3 regions of the Telluria sp. LT2P34 genome follow, and region 2 is predicted to be linked to each of the others. Evidence: predicted binding sites of a transcription regulator. Region 2 holds the regulator's gene; each other region holds the start of a gene.

Region 1 (7,680 bases), on a different contig from region 2:
GCCGTATCCTCGGGCTATCTTTTTTCAAGGCTGGACATAATCATGGGTAATCGACTCTCCAAAATCGCCACGCGCACCGGAGACGACGGCAGCACGGGCCTCGGCGACGGCAGCCGCACCGGCAAGGACAGCGCACGCATCCATGCCCTGGGCGAAGTCGACGAACTCAATTCCTTCGTCGGCCTGCTGCTGTGCGAAGACATGCCGCCCGACCTGCGCGAGGAACTGGTCTCGATCCAGCACGACCTGTTCGACCTCGGCGGCGAGCTGTGCATTCCCGGCTACCAGATGATCAAGGACGAGCACGTGGCGCGCCTGGACGACTTGCTTGAAAAATACAATGCCGACCTGCCGGTGCTGAAGGAATTCATCCTGCCGGCCGGCTCGCGCGCGGCCTCGCTCGCCCACGTCTGCCGCACGGTCTGCCGCCGCGCCGAACGCGCCATCGTCGCCCTCTCGACAACGGATACCATCAACCCGCAGCCGCGCCAGTACGTGAACCGGCTGTCGGACCTGATGTTCGTGCTGGCGCGCGTGCTGAACAGCTTCGCGGGCGGCGCCGACGTGCTGTGGAACCACCAGCGCCAGCGCGGCTGAGGCGGCGCATGGCAGGTAGTCCAGTGCGAGGCAGTACAGACAGCAAGGTCTTCGAGGTTCGCTTCTACATGGCCGGCGTCAAGTGGCCGTCCAACCCCTACAGTTTCCGCGGCAAGGGCACGCTCGAGTTGCAGCAGGACTTCGTGTTCCTGCGCGCCAGCAGCCAGCGCTCGTTCCGCCTGCCCCAGCGGCGCGAAGAGCGTATCCGCATGGTCGATATCGTGAACGCCTATGCCAACGGCCAGGACGTGTATTTCGACGTGCTGGGTGTCAAGAGCAACGTGACGGTGGGCTTTGCCGTCGCCGACGCCCTGACGGCCAGGCAGATCGTCGCGCTGCTGCCGACGCGCCAGCTCGAAGCGTTTACGCGCGAACACGAAGAGAACGAAGTCTTTCACGACCGGATCGATTACTGGAGCCCGTCCACGCCGGTGATCTGGGGCCTGTTGGCGGCGAATATCGGCATTTTCGGCACCATGTGGCTGGCGCGCCAGCACTACCAGGCCTCACTGGTGGCGCCGCTGCGCGAATTTTTCGCGCTCCATCCGAACGTGTCGGCCATGCTGCATGCCCAGCAACTGGTGGACTGGGGCTCGAACTACGGCCGCCGCACCTTGAATGGCGAATGGTGGCGCCTGGTCAGTTCGATGTTCCTGCACGGCAGCATCTGGCACCTGGGCTTCAACATGCTGGCCCTGTGGCAGGTAGGCCGCGTCACCGAGCGCATCTTCGGCAGCACGCGCTTCGCCAGCCTCTACCTGCTGGCAGGCGTTTCCGGCAGCCTCGCCAGCGTGCTGTGGAACCCGAAGGTCAATAGCGTGGGCGCCTCGGGCGCGATTTTCGGCATCATCGGCGGCCTGCTGGCCTTCCTCGGCCGCCGCAACAGCGGCGTGCCGCCCACGGTCGTGTCCGAGCTGCGCTCCTCGCTGGTGCCCTTCCTGCTGTTCAGCCTGTGGATGGGATTCATTTACCCGCATACCGACAACGCGGCCCACATCGGCGGCCTGGTCGGCGGCTGGCTGGCCGGCCACCTGCTGGCACGCTCGATCCACTTGCCGCCACCGAAGGCGGGATGAGGTCGAGGACAACCATGTGCGCGATCAGGAGCATGGCCACTGTCGGAAAAATTTACATCTCAGAACGCAGAGACTCTTGTTATAAACTTAAGTTACTGAATATCAAGAAATAATTCCTATTGGCATGGAAATTGCTTTTGTTAGTGATGTTTTAAAAATAACTTAAGTCGAAAGAATTTCCATGTCCAAACTATCCACCTTCCTGATTGCCTCGCTCATCGGCGCTACCGGCCTTGCAAATGCCGGAACCCTGCCTCTGATCGACGGCACGGCCACGTATACCGTCAACACGCCAGAAGACAAAACCACGACCATCGCCCTGCCATCGCGCCAGTCGGCTGGTGTGTTCATGGATTTTGATTTTTCGTTTACCGGTACGCTGCAAGACAACGACTTCTTTAGCGTGTTCTTCAACACAGCAAACGGTCCCAGCTTCGGTCTGAAGGCCAATTGCGGCGGCACGGCCACCTGCACGAACGATCTCTTCCTGCGGATGAACAACAACGACAATTTTTATCTGGTTAATAGCAATGTCAGTGCCGGCCTCAACTACCACTTGATGGGCTACCTGCACAAGACCGGCAATAGCAGCGGCGTCTACAACGCACTCGACGTCTGGCTGAACCCGAGCGATGAAGAAATGCTGACGCTGACCGGCGCCGATGCCCGCATCGCAGGCGTCACCAACTTCGCCTCGTTCAATACCGTTGGCATTCGCACGGTGAATATCAGCAACGGCGTCACGCTGACCGCAAACGACCTGGATGTAACCGCCGTGCCTGAGCCGGCGTCGCTGGCGCTTCTCGGCCTTGGTCTTTTCGGCTTCGCTGCAGCGCGCCGTCGCAAGTAAACGCTGTACTGCCGTACAAGCCCGCCCTCCCGGTGGGCTTGCTCGCCTTTCCGCTCGAACGCAGGTTACACTCCCTTGCGTACATCTCTACAGCGGAAAGGATCGACGTTGAAGGACTTCATCGGCATCTACGACGGCGCCCTCGCGCCGGAACAATGCGACGCCATCGTCGCGCGTTTCGACACCAGCGACAAGGTCGTGCGCGGACGCACCGGCGCGGGCGTCGACACCAGCAAGAAGGACAGCTACGACCTGACCATCGCCCCGCATCCGGAATGGCATGACGTGGGCAACCTGATGATGACGGCGGTCGCCCAGCACCTGGCCAGCTACATCGACCAGCACCGCGCCCTCGTGCTGGGCGCGCTGGCGCCGATGGTGAAGCACCCAAAAACGGGCGAACCGGTCGCGCTGTCGCTGGCGAATTTCGACGAATGCGGCACGCCTTACCTGGCGGGGCTGATGCAGTCGATGTACCGTTGCGGCGCGATCAACCTGCAGAAATACCTGCAAGGCAGCGGCGGTTATCACCACTGGCATTCCGAGGTCTATCCGCAAAACGCCAGCTGCGAGACCCTGCACCGGGTGCTGCTGTTCCAGTTCTACCTGAACGATGTGGCGCAAGGCGGCGAGACCGAATTCCTCTACCAGGAACGCAAGGTGGAAGCGCGCAAGGGACGCCTGATCATCGCCCCGGCCGGGTTCACGCACACCCACAAGGGGCATGTGCCGGTCAGCGGCGACAAATACATCGCCACCTCGTGGATCCTGTTCAGGCGGGCCGAGGAACTGTTTGCCCGGTGAAGATCGTCGGTGCGCGGTCGAGGTAGATGTTGGCGGTGGCCTGTTTCAGGTCGGCATGCGGCAGAAACGGATCGGCGATCGTCAGAATCGCATGCAGGTTGTTGCGCAGCTGGTCCAGTTCGATACTCCCCGGCTTGATCGCTGTTTGCAGTAAATGGATGGCCATGTCGGCCAGCAGCAGGCGCCGCCTTTCCATCCAGTGGTCGGTGCTGCCCTCCCCTGCCTGCGCAGGGGAATGAGACAGATAGCTTTCTTCGACAACGCGGTGAATCTCCCAGCCCATCCGGATCAGTTCGGTCCTCTTTACATCATCCATGTTCATCAGCCTTTTCTTCAGCGGCGCGCCTGCGCAATGACTTTGTTGACGGCCGCAATCACCAGTTCCGGCTCCTCGAGCTGGATGTTGTGACCGCTCTTTGAGGTCACTACCTGCGAGCCGTCGCGGAACTGTTTTACAAAGCCGGCGTGCAGGGCCTGCTTGGCCGCCACCGCTTGCGGCGACTCCAGGAAAAACATCGGCTTGTCCGCCTGCTGCACCGAGGTCAGGACCACGGTCGGCACGTCCGGAAGCTTGCCGGCCAGCGCCAGCGTGCCGCTGTCGAGCACCGGCTGCAACAGTTTGAGTTCGGGCTGGAACTTCGGTGGCACCATGGCGTCGAACTGGCGATCGTCGTCGGCTGCGCGCGCGGCATCGAGTTTGCGCAGCGCCGGATTGAAGCCTTCGTCGGCCGGGTCGACCAGCACCATGCCCGCCACCTGCTCCGGATGGCGCGCCGCAAACGAGCGCACCAGCAAACCGCCATAGGAATGGCCGACCAGGATGAAAGGCGGGCTCAGCTTGGCCGCTGCGATCAGCTGTTCGAGTTCCACGGTGCTTTGCGCGATCGTGCGCGGCTCGGGACGCGGCTCGGATGCGCCGTGGCCGGCGCGCGAATACGTCAGCGTGCGCGCGACCTTGGCCACTTCGGGCGCCACCTTGCGCCAAGCGCGCAGGTCGGTCCCGAAACCGGATTCGAAAATCACGGTGTAGCGGCCGGCGCCGGCGCTGGCCATCTGCACCTGGTAGGGCTTGGCGCCGACGGCAATCTGCTCGCTTGCGAGGGCCGCGGCCGGCGCCGGCGTCTGCGCCCGGGCGCCGCAGCAAACGATCAGGGCCGCGGCGGCGAGCGAGCGAATGAAGAGCCTCATTTTTATTTTCCCTTGGTTTGTTCTTTCGATGCTGGAAGTTAGCATTCGAAGGAGCAGGCCAGCGGCGCCATGCGACGAACTGCCGAAACAGCAAGCTGAAGCGCGCTGCAGCCCACTTCGCCCGACGTAAAAAAAGCGGCGCCGCAGCGCCGCTTCTCATGGAGCCGGATCAGCTCAGGTATTGTTCACCACCAGCCGCGGTTCCCCGGCGGCGCCGAAGCGCGTGCGGATCGAGGCGGCGATGCCCTTGGCGTCGAGGCCGACGGAGGCCAGCAGCGCGGCCGGGTCGCCCTGGTCGATGAATTTATCGGGCAGGCCCAGGATCAGGAGCGGCTTGACGATGCCGGCCGCGGCCATGGCCTCGGCCACGGCGGCGCCGGCGCCGCCCATGGTGGCGCCCTCTTCCACCGTCACGAAGCAGTCGTGGTCCTGCGCCAGCTTTTTCACCAGCGCGACGTCGAGCGGTTTCACGAAGCGCATGTTGGCGACCGTTGCATTCAGCTCGGCGCCCGCGCCCATGCTCGGGGTGACCATCGAGCCGAAGGCGAGGATGGCGATCTTTTCGCCGCTGCGCTTGATCTCGCCCTTGCCCAGTTCGATCGAGCTCAGCGCCTCTTCGAGCACCGCGCCGATGCCGGCGCCGCGCGGATAACGCACGGCCGCCGGACCCGGATAGTGGTAAGCGGTGGTCAGCATCTGGCGGCACTCGTTCTCGTCGGACGGCGCCATCACCACCAGGTTCGGGATGCAGCGCAGGTAGGCCAGGTCATAGTTGCCGGCGTGGGTGGCGCCGTCGGCGCCGACCAGGCCGGCGCGGTCCAGCGCGAAGGTGACGTCGAGGTTTTGCAGCGCCACGTCGTGGATCAGCTGGTCGTAGCCGCGCTGCAGGAAAGTCGAGTAGATCGCGAGCACCGGCTTCATGCCCTCGGTCGCCAGGCCGCCGGCGAAGGTCACCGAATGCTGCTCGGCGATGCCGACGTCGAAATAGCGCTCCGGGTACTGCTGGTGGAAGCGCACCATGCCCGAGCCCTCGCGCATGGCCGGCGTGATGCCGACCAGGCGGCTGTCGACGGCGGCCATGTCGCACAGCCAGTTGCCGAAGACTTCGGTGTAGGTCATTTTCGCCGGGGCGGTGGCCGGAATGATGCCCTCGAGCGGGTTGAACTTGCCGGTGCCGTGGTACAGGATCGGCTCGGCCTCGGCCAGCTTGTAGCCCTGGCCTTTTTTCGTGACCACGTGCAGGAACTGCGGACCCTTGAGCTTCTTGATGTTTTCCAGCGTCGGAATCAGGGAGTCGAGGTCGTGGCCGTCGATCGGGCCGATGTAATTGAAGCCGAATTCCTCGAACATCGTGGCCGGGACCACCATGCCCTTCGCGTGCTCTTCCAGGCGGCTGGCCAGCTCGCGCAGCGGGCCGGGCAAGACCGTCTTGCCGACCGTCTTGGCGGCGGCGTAGAACTGGCCGCTCATCAGGCGCGCGAGGTAGCGGTTCAGGGCGCCCACCGGCGGCGAGATCGACATGTCGTTGTCGTTCAGGACCACCAGCAGGTTGCAGTCTTCCTCGACCCCGCCATGATTGAGCGCCTCGAAGGCCATGCCGGCCGTCATCGAGCCGTCGCCGATGACGGCGATCGCGTGGCGGTGCTCGCCCTTGAGCTTGGAGGCGGCGGCCATGCCGAGCGCGGCCGAGATCGAGGTCGACGAGTGGGCGGTGCCGAAGGTGTCGTATTCGCTTTCGTCGCGCTTCGGGAAGCCCGACAGGCCGTTCAGCTGGCGCAGCGTGTGCATGCGCTCGCGGCGGCCGGTCAGGATCTTGTGCGAATAGGTCTGGTGGCCGACGTCCCACACGATGCGGTCATGCGGCGTTTCGAACACGTAATGCAGCGCGATCGTCAGTTCCACCGTGCCGAGGTTCGACGACAGGTGGCCGCCGGTCTTCGCAACCGACTCGAGCAGGAACTGGCGCAGCTCGTTCGCGAGCGGCGTCAGCTGGGAGCGTCCAAGCCGGCGCAGGTCGGACGGGTCGTTGATGGTTTCTAGCAGTTTCATTTATGCCTTCCGCTGCACGATCAGGTCCGCGAGTTCGCGCAGCCGCAGTGCTTGTTCTCCGAATGGCGCCAGCGCCTCATGCGCCTCGCGCCGCAATTGCCCGGCCAATGCCTGCGACTGTTCCAGCCCGAGGATCGACACATAGGTGGGCTTGTTGTCGGCCGCATCCTTGCCGGCGGTCTTGCCCAGCGTGGCCGAATCGGCCGTGGCGTCGAGGATGTCGTCGACCACCTGGAAGGCCAGGCCCACGGCTTTCGAGTAGGCCGCCAGGGCGTCGAGTTCCGGCGCCGTCAAGTCCTTGCCGCACAGCGCGCCCAGCAGCACCGAAGCGCGCAGCAGCGCACCGGTTTTCAGCTGGTGCATGCGCTCGAGCTGTTCCAGGTTGAGCGCCAGGCCGACGCTGTCGAGGTCGATCGCCTGGCCGCCGCACATGCCGCTCGAGCCCGCAGCCTCGGCCAGCAGGCGCAGCATGCCGACGATGCGTGCCGGCGGCAGGCCATCGCTGGATGCCAGCACGCCAAAGGCCTGGGCCTGCAATGCGTCGCCCACCAGCAGCGCGGTCGCTTCGTCCCAGGCGACGTGCACGGTCGGTTTGCCGCGGCGCAGGTCGTCGTCGTCCATGCAGGGCATGTCGTCGTGCACCAGCGAATAGGCGTGGATCATTTCCAGCGCGCAGGCAGCGCGCGCCAGCGCAGCCGGCTCGGCATCGAACAGGGCGCCGCTGGCATACACCAGCAAGGGACGCACGCGCTTGCCGCCGCCGAGCACGGTGTAGCGCATCGCCGCGTGCAGTTTCTCGGGCACGGCTTCAGGCCGCGGCAGGAAGTCCGACAAGGCGTCTTCCACTTGCGCCTGCACGCCCGCCATCCACTGGGCGAACGGGGTCGTCATCATCGATCGCCCTCGCCGGCGCCGTCGGCGCTGAAGGGTTTGAGCATGTCGCCTTCCAGTACCTTGACCTGCGACTCGACCCGGTCGAGCTGGGCCGCGCAATACTTCACCAGCTCGGAGCCGCGTGCATAGGCGGCCACCGACGCTTCCAGCGGCAACTGGCCGCCTTCCATCTGGGTGACGAGCTGGGCCAGTTCGGCCATGGCCTCTTCGAACGAGGCTGGC
Region 2 (7,680 bases):
AATCAGGATGATGAGCGGCACCACGGCCAGGTCCTGGAACAGCAGGATACCGATGATGCGCCGGCCATGTTCGCTTTCCAGTTCCAGCCGTTCGTTCAGGAGTTTGACGACGATCGCGGTGGAGGACATGGCCAGCGCCCCGCCCAGGGCAAAGGCGGCCTGCCAGCTCACGGTCAGCTGCGGCACCGCCATCGCCAGGGCAAAGGCGCCGAGCATGGCGGCGACGATCGTCAGCATCACCTGCGCCAGCCCGAGGCCGAACACGATGCGGCGCATGGCGCGCAACTGGGCCAGCGAAAACTCGAGCCCGATCGAAAACATCAGGAACACGATGCCGAATTCGGCCAGCGCGTGGGTGGAATGCGTTTCCGCCGCGAGGCCGAGCGCATGCGGCCCGATCAGCACGCCGACGGCCAGATAGCCCAGCATCGGCGGCAGGTGCAGCGAGCGGAACACGACCACGCCGAGCACGGCGCTGCCGAGCAGGAGCAGGGTCAGTTCGAGGCCGGATGCCATGCGCTGATTCCCAGGATTTTTGCCCGGTCTGCGTAGTTTGTTTCGTCTGGCAAGTTTTTTGCTTTCTCAATTCGTTTATACTTCGGTGATGAGTGTAACCGATGAAAAAAACAATGCTGAACAGTTTTGACGAGAACCAATCCCGACGCGTGATGGCACTGGCGCGCGAGACCCTGGCGATCGAAGCCGAGGCCATTTCCGCCATGCATGATCGGCTCGACGCCGACGACAGCCTGGTGCGCGCCGTTGGCGTACTGTATGCCTGCACCGGCCGCGTGGTGGTCTCGGGCATGGGCAAATCGGGCCACATCGCGCGCAAGATCGCCGCCACGCTGGCGTCGACCGGTACCCCCGCCATGTTCGTGCATCCGGCCGAAGCCGCCCATGGCGACCTGGGCATGGTGACGGCGCAAGACGTGTTCATCGCCATCTCGAATTCGGGCGAATCGTCGGAACTGATGGATATCCTGCCGGTCGTCAAGCGCATGGGCGCGCCCCTGATCGCCATGACCGGCAAGCCGCAATCGCGCCTGGCGCAGCTTGCCGACGTCCACCTCGACATCTCGGTGGCGAAAGAAGCCTGCCCGATGAACCTGGCGCCGACCGCCAGCACCACCGTCACCCTGGCCCTGGGCGACGCGCTGGCCGTGGCCCTGCTCGACGTGCGCGGCTTTCGGGAAGAAGATTTCGCGCGTTCGCATCCGGGCGGCGCGCTGGGCCGGCGCTTGCTTACCCATGTGCGCGACGTGATGCGCAGCGGCGAGGCGATTCCCGCCGTCGCCCCCGAGCTGCCGCTGGCCCGGGCGCTGCTCGAAGTGAGCCAGAAGGGCATGGGCATGACCGCCGTCGTCGATGGCGCCATGCATCCGCTGGGCGTCTTCACCGACGGCGACCTGCGCCGCCTGATCGAACGCGAGCAGGATTTCAGCAAACTCCTGATTCGCGACGTCATGCATGCCGGCGCGCGCACCGTCCATCCCGACCAGCTGGCGGTGGACGCGGTGGCGATCATGGAAGAATTCCGCATCAACCAGATGCTGGTGGTCGACAGCGACGGCGTGCTGGTCGGCGCGCTGCACATCCACGACCTGACCCGGGCAAAGGTAATCTGATGAGTGTGTTGATCACTGAGCTTGAACATATCAAACGCGCCGCGCGTGTGAAGGTCATGATCTTCGACGTAGACGGCATCCTGACCGACGGCAGCCTGACTTACGGCGCGGACGGTGAAATAACCAAGACCTTCAACGTGCTCGATGGCCTGGGCATCCAGCTGCTGCAAAAGACGGGCGTCGCCACCGCCATCATCAGCGCGCGTACTTCGCCCATCGTCAATGCCCGTGCCCGGGACCTGGGCATCACCCATGTCTGGCAGGGCTTCCACGACAAGCGCATCGCGTTCACGGAACTGCTGGCCAAGACCGGCCTCACCAGCGAGCAATGCGGCTATATCGGCGACGACGTGATCGACCTGCCGCTCTTGAGCAAGGTCGGCTTCGCGGTGACGGTTCCGAGCGGCCACCCCGAAGTGCAGCACCGCGCCCATTACGTGACCCGCGCCGGCGGCGGCCGCGGCGCCGTGCGCGAGGTGTGCGACCTCGTGATGCGCGCCCAGGGCAGCTATGAACAGGCCCTGGCCCCGTATTTTGCGTAAAGCTCATCTTCGATTCGTATGGCGACTTACGTGAACAAACGCACCGCGCACCGCTGGCGCACGCTGGGGCTGATGCTCACCGCGGTGTTTTTCGCGTTCGGCAGCTTCTGGCTGCTGCAGGCGATCCAGTCGGAAGACCAGGTCGCCAAAGGCCCCGGACTCGACGAGCCCGATTACATCGTCGAGAACTTCAGTTTCGTGCGCATGACCGAGGCCGGCTCGCCGCGCTACGTGATGTCCGGCGCGCGCCTGGTGCACCATCCGAAAAATGATGTGTCCGAAGTGACGCGGCCCGTGGTGCAGAGCATGGCCCCGGGCCGCCCGAACATGACGGTGCGGGCCGAGCGCGGCCAGGTTTTCCATGGCGAGAACCGCGTCGAACTGATGGGCAAGGTCGACGTCAGGCGCCCGGCCACGCCGACCAGCGAAGCGCTGCATGCCCGGACCGAGGCGCTGACCGTGCTGGCCGACGACGAAATCATCAAGACCAGGCTCCCGGTACGCATGACGCTGGGCGCGTCGCAGGTGGACGCGGTGGGCATGCATGCCGAGAATCCGACCCAGAAGATGCACCTCGGCGGACGCGGCAGGATCGTCTATCCGCCGCGCCGCGCGGCCGCTTCCCGCTCCGCACCTACCCCATAACAGGAACAAGAACATATGAAGAACATCCTCCGCAATGTGCTCGCCGCCGCTTTCCTTTCGCTGGTGTCGCTGTCGGTATCGGCCGAGAAGGCGGACTCGCTCAAGCAGGCCGTGGTCGAATTCGATTCGCTCGACGTCGATGAAGTGACGCAGACGCGCATCCTGACCGGGAATGTGATCGTCACGCGCGGCACGCTGACCCTGAAATCGGACCGCGCGCTGGTACGGGAAACGCCGGAAGGCTATATGAGCGTGACGCTGACGTCGAATCCGGGGCGCGTGGCGACCTTCCGCCAGAAGCGCGACGGCGGGCCGGACCTGTGGATGGAAGGCCAGGCCGAGCGCATCGAATATGAAGAGCGCGAAGAGGTGGTCAAGCTGTTCTCGAAAGCGGTCGTCAAGGAACTCGAAGGCGGGCGCATGACGAATGAACTCGTCGGCCCCTTCATCTCTTACGACAACCGGCGCGAAGTGGCCGCCGTGCGCAACGACGCCAGCGGCCAGACCAAGGCCGGCGGCGGGCGCGGCACCCTGATCATCGCGCCGCGCCGTACGGCAGCGCCCGCGGTAGCGGCAGGAAAAAAATAATGAAGGATGACCGCGACACGCGCAGCACCCTGGTCGTACGGGGCCTGCAGAAAAGCTACGGCAAGCGCCTGGTCGTGCGCGACGTGTCGCTCGAAGTGGGCTGCGGCGAAGTCGTCGGCCTGCTCGGGCCGAACGGCGCCGGCAAGACGACCTCGTTCTACATGATCGTCGGCCTGGTGCCGTCCGACGCCGGCACCATCGAAATCAACGGCGCCGACATTTCCAGCCTGCCGATCCACCGGCGCGCGGTGATGGGCCTGTCCTACCTGCCGCAGGAAGCGTCGGTGTTTCGCAAGCTGACCGTGGAAGACAACATCCGCGCCGTGCTGGAACTGCAGCGCACCGATGAGGGCAAGCCGCTGACCAAGGCGGCGATCAACGAGCGGCTCGATTCGCTGTTGGCCGAACTGCAGATCGAGAAGCTGCGCGAGAACCAGGCGCTGTCCTTGTCGGGCGGCGAGCGGCGGCGCGTCGAGATCGCACGCGCGCTGGCCACCAATCCCCGCTTCGTGCTGCTCGACGAACCCTTTGCCGGCGTCGACCCGATCGCTGTGATCGAGATCCAGCGCATCGTGCGCTTCCTGAAGGAGCGCGGCATCGGCGTCCTGATCACCGACCACAATGTGCGCGAAACGCTCGGCATCTGCGACCGCGCCTACATCATCAACCAGGGCGCCGTGCTGGCCTCGGGCCGCCCTGACGACATCATCGCCGACGAATCGGTACGACGTGTCTACCTCGGCGAACACTTCCGCATGTAGGTATCATGAAACAATCCCTGCAACTACGGACTTCGCAGCACCTGGCGCTCACGCCGCAGCTACAGCAGTCGATCCGCCTGCTGCAGCTGTCCACGATCGAACTGCAGCAGGAGCTCGAGCAGATCCTGTCGGATAATCCCTTGCTCGAGCGGATCGACGACCCGCTCGACAATTCCGTGCGCCTGTTGTCCGACGGCGCCATCAACGACGCGCCCGCCCAGCCGCCGGATGCGCCGGCGCCAGGCGGAGAAGAACCCGCGGCCCCGGCAGAGGGCGCCGATGCGGCGGAGGGCGGCGGCGAGGTCGAGCGCGGCGAGGCCGATGCCGACTGGGGCGACGCGCCGCGCGCGCCGGGCAGCGACGGCGACGACGATGGCCGCCCCCAGCTGGGCGCTATCGGCGTCACGCTGCGCGAGCACCTGTCGGAGCAGATCCGGGTCACGGGCGCGAGCGTGCGCGACCGCGCGCTGGCCGAACTGGTGATCGACGCCATCGACGACAACGGCTATCTCGACGAACCGCTCGACGAAATCCTGGCGCGCCTGCCCGAAGAGCTGGAAGTGGACATGGACGAAATGCGCTGCGCGCTGGCGCTGGTGCAAAGCCTCGATCCGGTCGGCGTCGGCGCGCGCAGCGCCAGCGAGTGCCTGGCGCTGCAGATCCGGCAAATGCCGGGCGTGCCGATGGTCACGCGGCGCATGGCCCTGAAGATCGTCGAGGGCTACCTGACCTGGTTCGCCCAGCGCGAATTCAACAAGCTGAAAAAGGCGCTCGATTGCGATGACGAAGACCTGCGCGAAGCGCAAGCCGTGATTCGCCAGTGCAATCCGCATCCGGGTGCGGCTTTTGCGTCGAGCACCTCGGACTACGTGGTGCCGGACGTCATTGTGCGCAAGACGGGCACCGGCTGGAGCGTGACGCTGAATGGCGAAGTGATGCCGCGCCTGCGCGTGAACAATGTCTACGCGGCACTGCTGAAGCAGGGCAAGGGCGAAGGACAGATGAGCGCGCAGTTGCAGGAAGCGAAGTGGCTGATCAAAAATATGCGCCAGCGTTTCGACACGATCCTGCGTGTTTCGCAGGCCATCGTCGAGCGTCAGCGCAACTTTTTCAGCCATGGCGCGGTTGCCATGCGTCCCCTTGTGCTGCGCGAGATTGCTGATACACTAGGTCTGCACGAGAGCACCATTTCTCGCGTAACCACTCAGAAATTCATGCTAACCCCGCACGGCATGTTTGAGCTGAAGTATTTCTTCGGAAGCCATGTCGCCACCGAAGCGGGGGGCGAAGCCTCTTCGACGGCGATCCGGGCGCTCATCGCGCAACTGACAGGAGCAGAAGACCCAAGGAACCCATTATCCGACAGCAAGATCGCGGAAATGCTCGGTGAACAAGGAATGGTCATCGCGCGCCGAACGGTTGCGAAATACCGCGAGGCACTTAAAATTCCTCCAGTCAGTCTCCGCAAATCCTTGTAACAGCGGCCAGCCACGCGCGACCCAAGCGCGCTGTGTGAGCCGTTTCTTTTTCAAAGGAGTGTGTATGAATCTCACTATCAGCGGTCACCACCTCGACGTTACACCCGCCATCCGTGAATACGTACAGAACAAGCTGGAACGCATCACCCGCCATTTCGATCAAGTGATTGACTCCCACGTCATCCTCGCCATCGACAACCTCACCGAAAAAGACAAAAGGCAAAAAGCCGAAATCAACCTGCGCGTCTCGGGGAAGATGGTGCACGTGGAAAGTGTGGCGCAAGATCTGTATGCCGCGATCGACTTGCTGATGGACAGGCTCGATCGCCAAGTCATGAAGTACAAGAGCATCATGCAAAACCATAGTCACGAGTCGCTCAAGCGACGACCTGAAGGCGGAGAGGCTGTTGCTGCCTGATCGGCAACGAAGCACCGTCTAATAAGGGCGCCGGAAGGCGCCCTTTTCAGTTGGTAGAATGGTGATTTTCCCACAAGCCCAACCACCATGACCGACCATGTCCTGACCCGCGTTGCCAACGGCACCGGCGTGATTACCCTCGACCGCCCCAAGGCCCTCAACTCGCTGTCGCTCGCCATGGTGCGGCGCCTGAGCGCAACCCTGCTTGCCTGGCGCGACGACGCCGCGGTCGAGGCCGTCGTGATCACCAGCAGCAGCGAAAAAGCCTTGTGTGCCGGCGGCGACATCCGCTTCTTCCACGAGGCGGGCCACGCGGCGCCGACCGGCGGCAGCGCACTGCTGGAAGACTTTTTTACGGAAGAATACGCGCTGAACCACCTGGTTCATTTTTATCCGAAGCCGTATATCGCGCTGATGGACGGGGTGGTGATGGGCGGCGGCATGGGCATAGCCCAGGGCGGACCCGCCACCGGCCTGCGCATCGTCACCGACCGCACGAAAATGGCGATGCCGGAAGTGAACATCGGTTTGTTCCCGGACGTCGGCGGCAGCCATTTCCTGTCGCACGCGCCTGGGCAACTGGGCAACTACCTGGGCCTCACCGGCCTCACGATCGGCGCCGCCGACGCTGTATATGTGGGGCTGGCCGACGTGTTCGTGCCGGGCGCCCAGCTGGCTGAACTGAACGCGCTGATCGAGACGACGCCCGGGGCCGAGCTGGCGGGCGCCATCCGCGCATTCGGCGCGCGCTTCTTCGATGCCCTTGGGCCGAGCGCTTTGGAGGCGGCGCGCAGCACGATCGATGCGCACTTCGGTGCCGACTCGGTGGCGGCGATCATGCGCTCACTCGAGGGCGACGCCGCCCCGTTCGCGCAGAAGGCACTGGCCGCGATGCGCCAGCGCTCGCCGCTCCTGATGTGCGTGACGCGCGAGATGCTGCTGCGCGGCGCCGGGCTGGGCGTGGCCGATTGCCTGCGCATGGAACGCGCACTGGTGCGCCGCAATTTCGAGCACGGCGAAGTACTCGAAGGCGTGCGCGCGCTGGTGATCGACAAGGACAACGCACCAAAATGGAATCCGCCGGCGATCGAGGACGTGACGCCGGAGATGGTGGCGCGCTTTTTTGAACCGGTATGGCCGGAGTATGCGCATCCGCTGCGCTACCTGGACTGACCGGTAACGGGCCTACGACTGCTCGCGATGCCGCAGCACGACCCGCTCGGACTCGCCGAAATACGCCGCCAGGCGCTCGGCCATGTACACCGAGCGATGCTGGCCGCCGGTGCAGCCGACCGCCACCGTCAGGTAGCTGCGGTTGTCGGTCTTGAACGAAGGCAGCCATTTCTCGACGAACTGGCGGATATCATTGAGCATTTCGCCGGCGCTCGGCTGGGCGTCGAGGAAGGCGATCACGGGCGCGTCCTTGCCCGTCAGCGGGCGCAGGGTATGGTCGTAATACGGATTCGGGATGGCGCGCACGTCGAACACGAAGTCGGCGTCGAGCGGCACGCCGACCTTGAAGGCGAAGGATTCGAAGAACAGCGTCAGCGGTGCATGCTTGACCTCGGCCAGCACCTTGATCCAGCCGCGCAGCTTGTTGGCCGACACTTCCGAGGTGTC
Region 3 (7,680 bases), on a different contig from region 2:
GATCATGCCAGCTGACTTTATCGGCGTGGCAGAAGACACGGGTTTGATCTTGGAGATGGGCTACTGGACGCTCCAGGTGGCCTGCAACCAATTGCGCAGTTGGTCATTTAATCTGGCATCGGCTCATCTCACCGTTGCAGTAAACATAAGCACGCGGCAATTCAACGATGTCGATTTCGTCGCTCACGTGCTCGACATCGTTAAACGTAGCGGTGCAAACCCGGATCGATTAATTTTCGAAATCACTGAGAGCTTGCTGCTAGACGATATCGACCTTACTGTTAGTAAGATGAACGCCCTGCGTTTGTGCGGCATTAAGTTTTCACTTGACGATTTCGGCACAGGCTTTTCTTCATTGTTGTATTTAAAACATCTACCTCTGCACGAAATTAAGATTGACCGCTTATTTGTGAAGGATGTCGTTAAAGAGAGTAGCGACGCTGTCATCGTGCGAGCAGTGATAGCGCTGGCGCATAATTTCGGTTTATCGGTCGTCGCAGAAGGCGTGGAAACGTGGGAGCAACGTGAATTCCTTGCTAACAGCGGTTGTTCCCTCTTCCAGGGCTACCTGTTCGGCCGACCTGACCGTATTGAAAAACTTGATAGATACGTCACCTACCGTGCCTACTGGCCTCAATAGGGAAAACGTTATGAAATTAAAAGAACAGCCGATGGGCGGCTTGATTAAACAGGCATATCTCCAATTGATAGACGCCGTTTATAACGAAACTGCTCGCCGATCTCGTTCACCTCATAGCTGATGAATTGACTACCTTGATGAGAACGCAATCTAAGACAGGTACCTTGATCAGGTCGCATAGATCGGTCACTCGTGACTGGATTGACACGATCAGATCGTTTTACCAGCCGGCTCAAGTTGCCCACGATTCTGACATCGGGTCCGCCAGCATTGCAACGAACGCGTCGTACGTAAGCGGCCGGGAAATCAAATACCCCTGAAGATAATCGCAACCAAAACCCGTCAGTATGTCACGTTGCGCCTGGGTTTCGACGCCTTCCGCGATCGTCTCGATCCCCAGTTGATGGGCCATATTGATGATTGCCTGCGTTAATGCCATGTCCCGGGCATCGTGCTCCAGATTCTTTACGAACGACTTATCGATTTTCAAGTAATCAAAAGCGAAACTTTTTAGATATGCGAGCGCCGAATAGCCCGTCCCAAAGTCATCCAGCGACACTTTCGAGCCGCTTTGCTGCAATCGCTTCAGACATTCTCTGACATGTTCGAAATCGCTGATCAGCATGCCTTCCGTAACTTCGATCGTAATGCTCCCCGGCGCCAGGCCCGAGCCAGCCAGCCGGTCGATCCAACTATTCGCCACGTCCTGCTCGAACTGGACAGGTGAGCTATTCACGCTCAATTCAATGACCGTGCCATACTCCTCCTGCCAGCGCCCCACGCTGGCGATCGCCTGATCGATGACCCAGTTCCCGATCTCGACGATCAGGCCGGACTGTTCGGCCAGGGGAATGAACTGGGCAGGTCCGACAGCGCCGAACACAGGGTGCGACCAGCGCAGCAAGGCTTCGGCCTTTGCGATCCGCCCGCTCGCCACGTGAATGATCGGCTGGAAAAAAATGTGCAGTTGATTACGTTCCAGCGCGTGGCGCAATTCATTCACCATCCTCATTTTTTCCAGTGCCGCTTCCTGCTGTGAGGGAGCGAAATACTGGAGGCGCTTGCCACCGCTGCGTTTTGCCTGCACCATCGCCAGCTCCGCTGCCTTTACCAGCGCTTCCGCGTGAGAAGCATCGTCCGGAAAGACGGCAATGCCGATACTTGCAGAAAGATACATGCCCCCGTTCCCGTCCATCCCTGATGCGTGCTGCGCATCCTTGGCAAGCGGTACAGCAATGGCGTTCATGACTGCCTGGGCTGTCATTTCAAGCTGAGCGCGCGGGCAGTCCGCCAGAATCACGCCGAAGCGATCGCCGCCCAGACGGGCCAGTGTCGACGTCCCCGACAGGCAGGCTTTTATCCGGTCCGACATTTCTACGAGAACGCGGTCGCCTCCGGCGTTTCCAGCCATCTCGTTAATTTCGTTGAACCGGTCCAGGTCCAGGCATAGCAGGCCGACACAATCCGGATCGGCGCCGATCTTCTTCAGCTCCTGTTCGAGGCGATCCAGGAAGAGGCCCCTGTTTGGGAGGCCCGTCAGCTGATCGAAATTTTCCCGAACCCAAAGTTGCCGATCCTTGCGCTTGTGCTCGGTCACGTCCGTGAAGTGAATAGCACGTCTGAACGCGTTTTCGTCGCCTGCCCGCAATATATTGATGTCAACAGAGACGTCGATCATCGTGCCGTCGCTTCGACTGCACCGTAGCTCGCCTTCCCACTGGCAGGGTTCGTCGAACGCGGCATGCAGCGTCGCGGGCAGTTGCGCAGGGGATACAGCAAGCAAGCTGCTTGCCGTCCTCCCGATCACTTCGCCGGATGTGTATTTGAACAGAAGCAGGAATGCGGGATTGGCGTCAACTACGACATTGAGACGGTCGGTGATCAGGATTGCGTCGGATGTGGTGCGGTAAATCAGGTCCGCCATCTGCATCGACTCGCTCAGCTTGCGCCGTGCCGTCGTGTCCTGGACCATTCCCCATATCCGCGTCACTTCATCGCCCGTTTTCGTCGCCCGCCAATGCGCCCGCATCCATTTGCGCGAACCGCTGGGCAGGACCATCTCCGCATCCATGTCCTCAGGCGCCCCGGTGTCGAGCGTATGCCCGAGTGCCTGCTTGATCCGGCGTCGCTGACCGTCGTCGTAGTGCGACAGGAACATCGCCAGGCTGAGTTGACGATCCGGTTCGAATTCGTGCAGCCGCGCAAGCTCGGCCGTAAAGGAAAATCGATTTTCCACCACGTCGATTTCCCAGCCGCCGATATGGGCCAGGGAACTCATTTCGTGCAACAGATTCTCCTGTTCCCTAAGCTTTTGCTCTTCGCGGCGCTTTGCAGAGACGTCGCGCCCGACGCCCAGCACACCCATTATCGTGCCGTCGCCACGCTCGACGGGTGTCTTGAGCAGATCGAACGTTCTAGTCTCGCCTGAACTACTTCCGAGCACGAGCTGTTCGTAAACAAGGCTCTGACATGTCTTAATGACTTCTTCATCACGGATTTGGTGCTGCCGCGCTACTTCCAGCGGGAACAAATCGTAATCTGACTTTCCTAGGATTTCATGCTGGGCACGACCAAGCAAGGTTGCAGCCGCTCGGTTGCAGGCAAGGTAGATGCCATGGGTATCCTTGAGGAAGATGGCGTCCGGGCAGCTTCGTACGATTGCATCCAGCAATGCCTTGTCGTCCCCACAATTCGATTTTTGCCTACTACTCACGCGCCGCGATCCCTCCCATAAAGCAAGGGTTACAAGTACGGACGTCAGCAGCGTCGGGCCAATCCGTTCAGCGTGCGCGGCCCGATGTAGTGGCCTGCTGGCCATGTTCGGGGCTGTCGTGGCAATTGCCCGAGCGTTCGATCTCAGGAAAGCGGCAGAAAGGGCAAGTGCTCCGAAAAGAATTCCACGCATTGATCACCCATGAAGCAATTGGTTGTCTACTAACGCCGTCTGTGTCCAGCCACGATAATAAACAGTTTTTATCGAATCCTGACGAACCGTGGAGCATCCACCAGGGGCGAACAGCACGAATGTCGTATTCCAGGCGGGTGTTTTTCCGTTGCCTGTGCCCGCGCCTCCTCCTACCAGCACGAAAGCTGCTGGACGTGTCCAACGTTATCAAAGTTGTCAAGCTCGGCACTGGCGTATCGGCAGGCTAAGGTACTGGTTGCGGGCCGGTTGAATACATTCGTCGATCACGCATTACGCGTGCATGCGCCTGGCACGGTCCCAGCTAAACTTGTCGTGCCCGGCGAGGAACTGCCCCGCGCCCTCATCGCGGCTGCGCCTTCGTGGCCCGTTTCTTGCATGGTTCGATGCATGAAACGAATCGATCGACCCCTCAGCCTGCGCATTGTCGTCGTCACCAGTGGCGACGCGCTGGCTGGCGATGCCGCCCTCGCTGCCCAGGCCTGCCGTAGCGCGGCGCTGCGCATCGGCTTGCTCGAGTCCGGTTATGACATTGTCGCCTCGCTCCCGCCAGACATCTTCCTGCCCGAGCGGATCGCCCAGTTGCAGCCTGACCTGATCATTGTCGACAGCGAGTCCGATGCGCGCGATGTGCTCGAGCACATCGTCATCGCCACGCGCGAGGAACGGCGGCCGATCGTGCTGTTCACGGAAAATGACAGCACGGCGACGATGGAAGCGGCGGTGGCCGCGGGAGTCTCGGCCTATATCGTGGCCGGCCTGCGCGCCGAAAGGGTGCGTCCGGTACTCGACGTGGCGCTGGCGCGCTTCAGGCGCGAACAGAAGCTGCTGGGCGAACTGGCGGACACGCGCCAGAAGCTCGCCGAACGCAAGGTCATCGAACGCGCCAAGGGCACGCTGATGGCGCGCCACCGCTTGACCGAACAGGAAGCCTATGGCCGCTTGCGCAGCGTGGCGATGAACAAGAACATGAGACTGGCCGAGATCGCGCAGCGCATCCTCGACGTCGAGGACTTGCTGGGTTAGACCCGGCGAAAGGAACCGCATGACAGGCTTGGCAAGCAAGGGCGCCACCGTTGGCGCTAAATTCGGCGACCAGGGCGCGGGATCGGACCGGCCGGAAAAGGAAGTGCTCAGGATAGGCTTCATGCCGCTGGCCGACTGCGCGCCGCTGGTGATGGCGTCCATCCTCGGCTTCGACGAAAAATACGGCGTTCGGCTGGTGCTGGAAAAGCAGCACTCGTGGTCCGGCATGCGCGACCGCCTGACGAACGGCGAGCTCGATGCGGCGCAGGCTCTGTACGGCTTGCTGTATGGCCTGCAGATGGGCATCGGCAGCGCGGCGCGCGACATGGCGGTGCTGATGAACCTGAACCAGAACGGCCAGGCTATCGTGCTCTCCCGCGCCATCGCGGCAGCCGGCGTCAGGGATGGCGACGGGCTGGCACAGCTGATGCGCGGACAGCCGCGCCGCTACACCTTCGCCCATACCTTCCCCACCGGGAACCACGCGATGTTCCTGTGCTACTGGCTGGCCGCCTCCGGGATCGATCCACTGACGCAGACCCGGCTCGTCACCCTGCCCCCAAGCCAGATGGCGCCCAACCTGGAAGCCGGCCACATGGATGGCTTCTGCGCGGGCGAGCCCTGGAGCAGGCGCGCAGTGATCGAGGCGAGCGGCGTACTGGCCGCGCCCAGCAGCCAGGTCTGGCCCGACCATCCCGGCAAGGCGCTCGGGGCCCGCGCCGATTTCGTCGCCCGCCATCCGAACACCTGCCGCGCCCTGGTCGCCGCCATGCTCGACACGGCGCGCTGGCTCGACGCCTCGCCGACGAACCGCGAAGCGGCCGCCGAAGTGCTGGCCAGCCCCGCCTATGTCCATGCCGATATCGATCTGCTGCGCGCAAGCCTGGTTCCGCGACCGAGCGATTTCCCGGGCCTGCGCTTCTTCGGCGACGGCGAGGCCACTTACCCGTGGCTGTCGGACGGGATGTGGTTCCTGACCCAGCAGCGGCGCTGGGGACTGCTGCGCGAGGACCCGGATTTCGCCGCTGTGGCGCGTGCGGTCAATCATCTGGATATCTACCGCGAGGCGGCGTTGCAGGCGGGCGTGGACCTGCCGGCTGGCGACATGCGCAGCAGCAGGCTGATCGATGGCAGGGTCTGGGATGGGAGCGATCCAGCCGGCTATGCCGCGTGGCCGGGAATTCCCGGTGCGGCGCAGCCTGTCATCGCTTGAATTGAATTCCAGACCAGCGCGGTGCGGCGTCCCGCATCATTTCAGCGCATGGTGCACTGCAATGTAGCGCCTCCACGAATCTGCAAGGCTGTGCGCCCCGCCCGGGGCCTGGCACGGCTCTTGCACTTACCCTGACAGGATCAACGACGATCCTTCGGCACCACAACAGTTGGTCCAATGCTGGACCGGCCTTTCGGACAACGGCGTCCGCCTCCCTGGAAACTACCACGGGATGCGGACGCCTTTTTGTTTCATGAACGAGGGATACCATGACCAGCAAAGCAAACAGCATCACGCTCACCGACTTCCATACGCCCCAGATGCGGGCCTTCCACCTGACCTGGGTCGCATTTTTCATCTGCTTTTTTGCCTGGTTCGCCTGCGCGCCGCTGATGCCGGTCATTAAAGGCGAGTTCGGCCTGTCGGTGGCGCAGATCGCCAACATCAACATCGCCGCCGTCGCCATTACCATCCTGGTGCGCCTTATCGTCGGCCCGATGTGCGACCGCTACGGTCCGCGCAAGACCTATACCGCCCTGCTGGCCCTGGGCGCGATTCCCGTGCTCGGCGTTGCCTTCGCGCAGAGCTACGAAAGCTTTCTCCTGTTCCGCCTCGGTATCGGGGCGGTCGGCGCCAGCTTCGTCATTACCCAGTACCACACCTCGGTGATGTTCTCGTCCAGGGTCGTCGGCACTGCCAACGCGGCCGCTGCCGGCTGGGGAAATGCCGGCGGCGGCGCGGCGCAGGCCGCCATGCCGCTGCTGCTGGGCGCACTCGTCATGGCGGGCGTCAGCGAAACGCTGGGCTGGCGCCTGGCGCTGGTGGTGCCGGGCGTGGCGATGCTGCTCATGTCCGTCGTCTACTGGCGCTATACGCAGGATTGCCCGGCGGGCAACTTCAGCGAGCTGCGCGCGGCCGGTATCCCGTTCGAGGGCGGCGGCAAGGGCGGCCTGGCGAGTTTCAAGGCAGCCTGCCGCAATCACCGCGCCTGGCTCCTGTTCGTCACCTACGGCGCCTGCTTCGGCATCGAGATCTTCATCCACAACATCGCCGCCATCTATTACGTCGACCACTACGGTCTCTCGCTGGGCGCGGCCGGCATGGCGGCCGGGAGCTTCGGCCTGCTGGCGCTGTTTGCCCGTGCCCTGGGCGGCTGGCTGTCGGACCGCAGCGCAGGAAGAGCGGGCGGTGACCTCAACAGCCGTGTCACGGTCCTGTTCGTACTGATGATCGGCGAAGGCCTGGGCCTGCTCTGGTTCGCGAACGCCGAAGGCGTCGCCTTTGCCCTGCTGGCGATGCTGATCTTCGGCCTGTTCACCCACATGGCTTGCGGGGCGACCTACGCGCTGGTGCCCTTCGTCGCACCCAAGGCGCTCGGCGGCGTGGCAGGCATCGTCGGCGCCGGCGGCAATGTCGGCGCGGTGCTGGCGGGCTTTCTCATGAAAGGTACCGGCGACGTGCGCCAGACCCTGACGATCCTCGGCGGCCTCGTGGTCGTCGCCAGCCTGTGCGCACTCGGCGCCCGTTTCAGCAGTACCGCCGTCAATGCTGGCGCCGCCGATCCCGCAGCGGCCAGCGCGTAAGGAGAACAGCATGGACATCATCGTCATCGGCCACGGCATGGTTGGCCACAAATTTGTCGAGTCGCTCGCCGCGGTGGCGCCGCACGTGCACATCACGGTGCTCGGCGAAGAGCCGCGTCCGGCTTACGACCGCGTGCACCTGTCCGACTTCTTCGCCGGGAAGACGGCCGACGACCTGTCGCTGGTCGCACCCGGCTTCTTCGACCGCGCCAACCTGGCGCTGAAACTGAACGCGAAAGTGGTCGCCATCGACCGCGCCGCCCGTGCCGTCACCCTGGCCGGCGGTGAAGTACTG

Evidence for each region. The regulator sigma-54, encoded in region 2, starts transcription at its own class of promoters, with help from an activator protein. The targets are predictions, from matches to a motif close to TGGCANGNAANCTGCTTT.
Region 1: AC56KZ_RS14835 (PEP-CTERM sorting domain-containing protein) is a predicted target of sigma-54. The motif match lies at 1,794-1,811, and genes of this name have one in related genera.
Region 3: AC56KZ_RS02575 (ANTAR domain-containing response regulator) is a predicted target of sigma-54. The motif match lies at 3,854-3,871, and genes of this name have one in related genera.

The regions. Positions count from the first base shown of each region.
Region 1 is NZ_JCASIN010000005.1:100,844-108,523, reverse strand. It holds gene AC56KZ_RS14845 (cob(I)yrinic acid a,c-diamide adenosyltransferase) at 43-597, shown strand; gene AC56KZ_RS14840 (rhomboid family intramembrane serine protease) at 606-1,673, shown strand; gene AC56KZ_RS14835 (PEP-CTERM sorting domain-containing protein) at 1,855-2,523, shown strand; gene AC56KZ_RS14830 (2OG-Fe(II) oxygenase) at 2,632-3,327, shown strand; gene AC56KZ_RS14825 (hypothetical protein) at 3,296-3,649, opposite strand; gene AC56KZ_RS14820 (alpha/beta fold hydrolase) at 3,661-4,515, opposite strand; gene dxs (1-deoxy-D-xylulose-5-phosphate synthase) at 4,690-6,564, opposite strand; gene AC56KZ_RS14810 (polyprenyl synthetase family protein) at 6,565-7,455, opposite strand; gene AC56KZ_RS14805 (exodeoxyribonuclease VII small subunit) at 7,455-7,680, opposite strand, start outside.
Region 2 is NZ_JCASIN010000007.1:15,534-23,213, forward strand. It holds gene AC56KZ_RS17275 (monovalent cation:proton antiporter family protein) at 1-516, opposite strand, end outside; gene AC56KZ_RS17280 (KpsF/GutQ family sugar-phosphate isomerase) at 630-1,628, shown strand; gene AC56KZ_RS17285 (KdsC family phosphatase) at 1,685-2,170, shown strand; gene lptC (LPS export ABC transporter periplasmic protein LptC) at 2,201-2,815, shown strand; gene lptA (lipopolysaccharide transport periplasmic protein LptA) at 2,831-3,403, shown strand; gene lptB (LPS export ABC transporter ATP-binding protein) at 3,403-4,164, shown strand; gene AC56KZ_RS17305 (RNA polymerase factor sigma-54) at 4,170-5,642, shown strand; gene hpf (ribosome hibernation-promoting factor, HPF/YfiA family) at 5,707-6,060, shown strand; gene AC56KZ_RS17315 (enoyl-CoA hydratase/isomerase family protein) at 6,148-7,233, shown strand; gene rapZ (RNase adapter RapZ) at 7,246-7,680, opposite strand, start outside.
Region 3 is NZ_JCASIN010000001.1:581,125-588,804, forward strand. It holds gene AC56KZ_RS02565 (EAL domain-containing protein) at 1-640, shown strand, start outside; gene AC56KZ_RS02570 (sensor domain-containing protein) at 873-3,311, opposite strand; gene AC56KZ_RS02575 (ANTAR domain-containing response regulator) at 3,954-4,589, shown strand; gene AC56KZ_RS02580 (CmpA/NrtA family ABC transporter substrate-binding protein) at 4,609-5,802, shown strand; gene AC56KZ_RS02585 (MFS transporter) at 6,072-7,385, shown strand; gene nirB (nitrite reductase large subunit NirB) at 7,396-7,680, shown strand, end outside.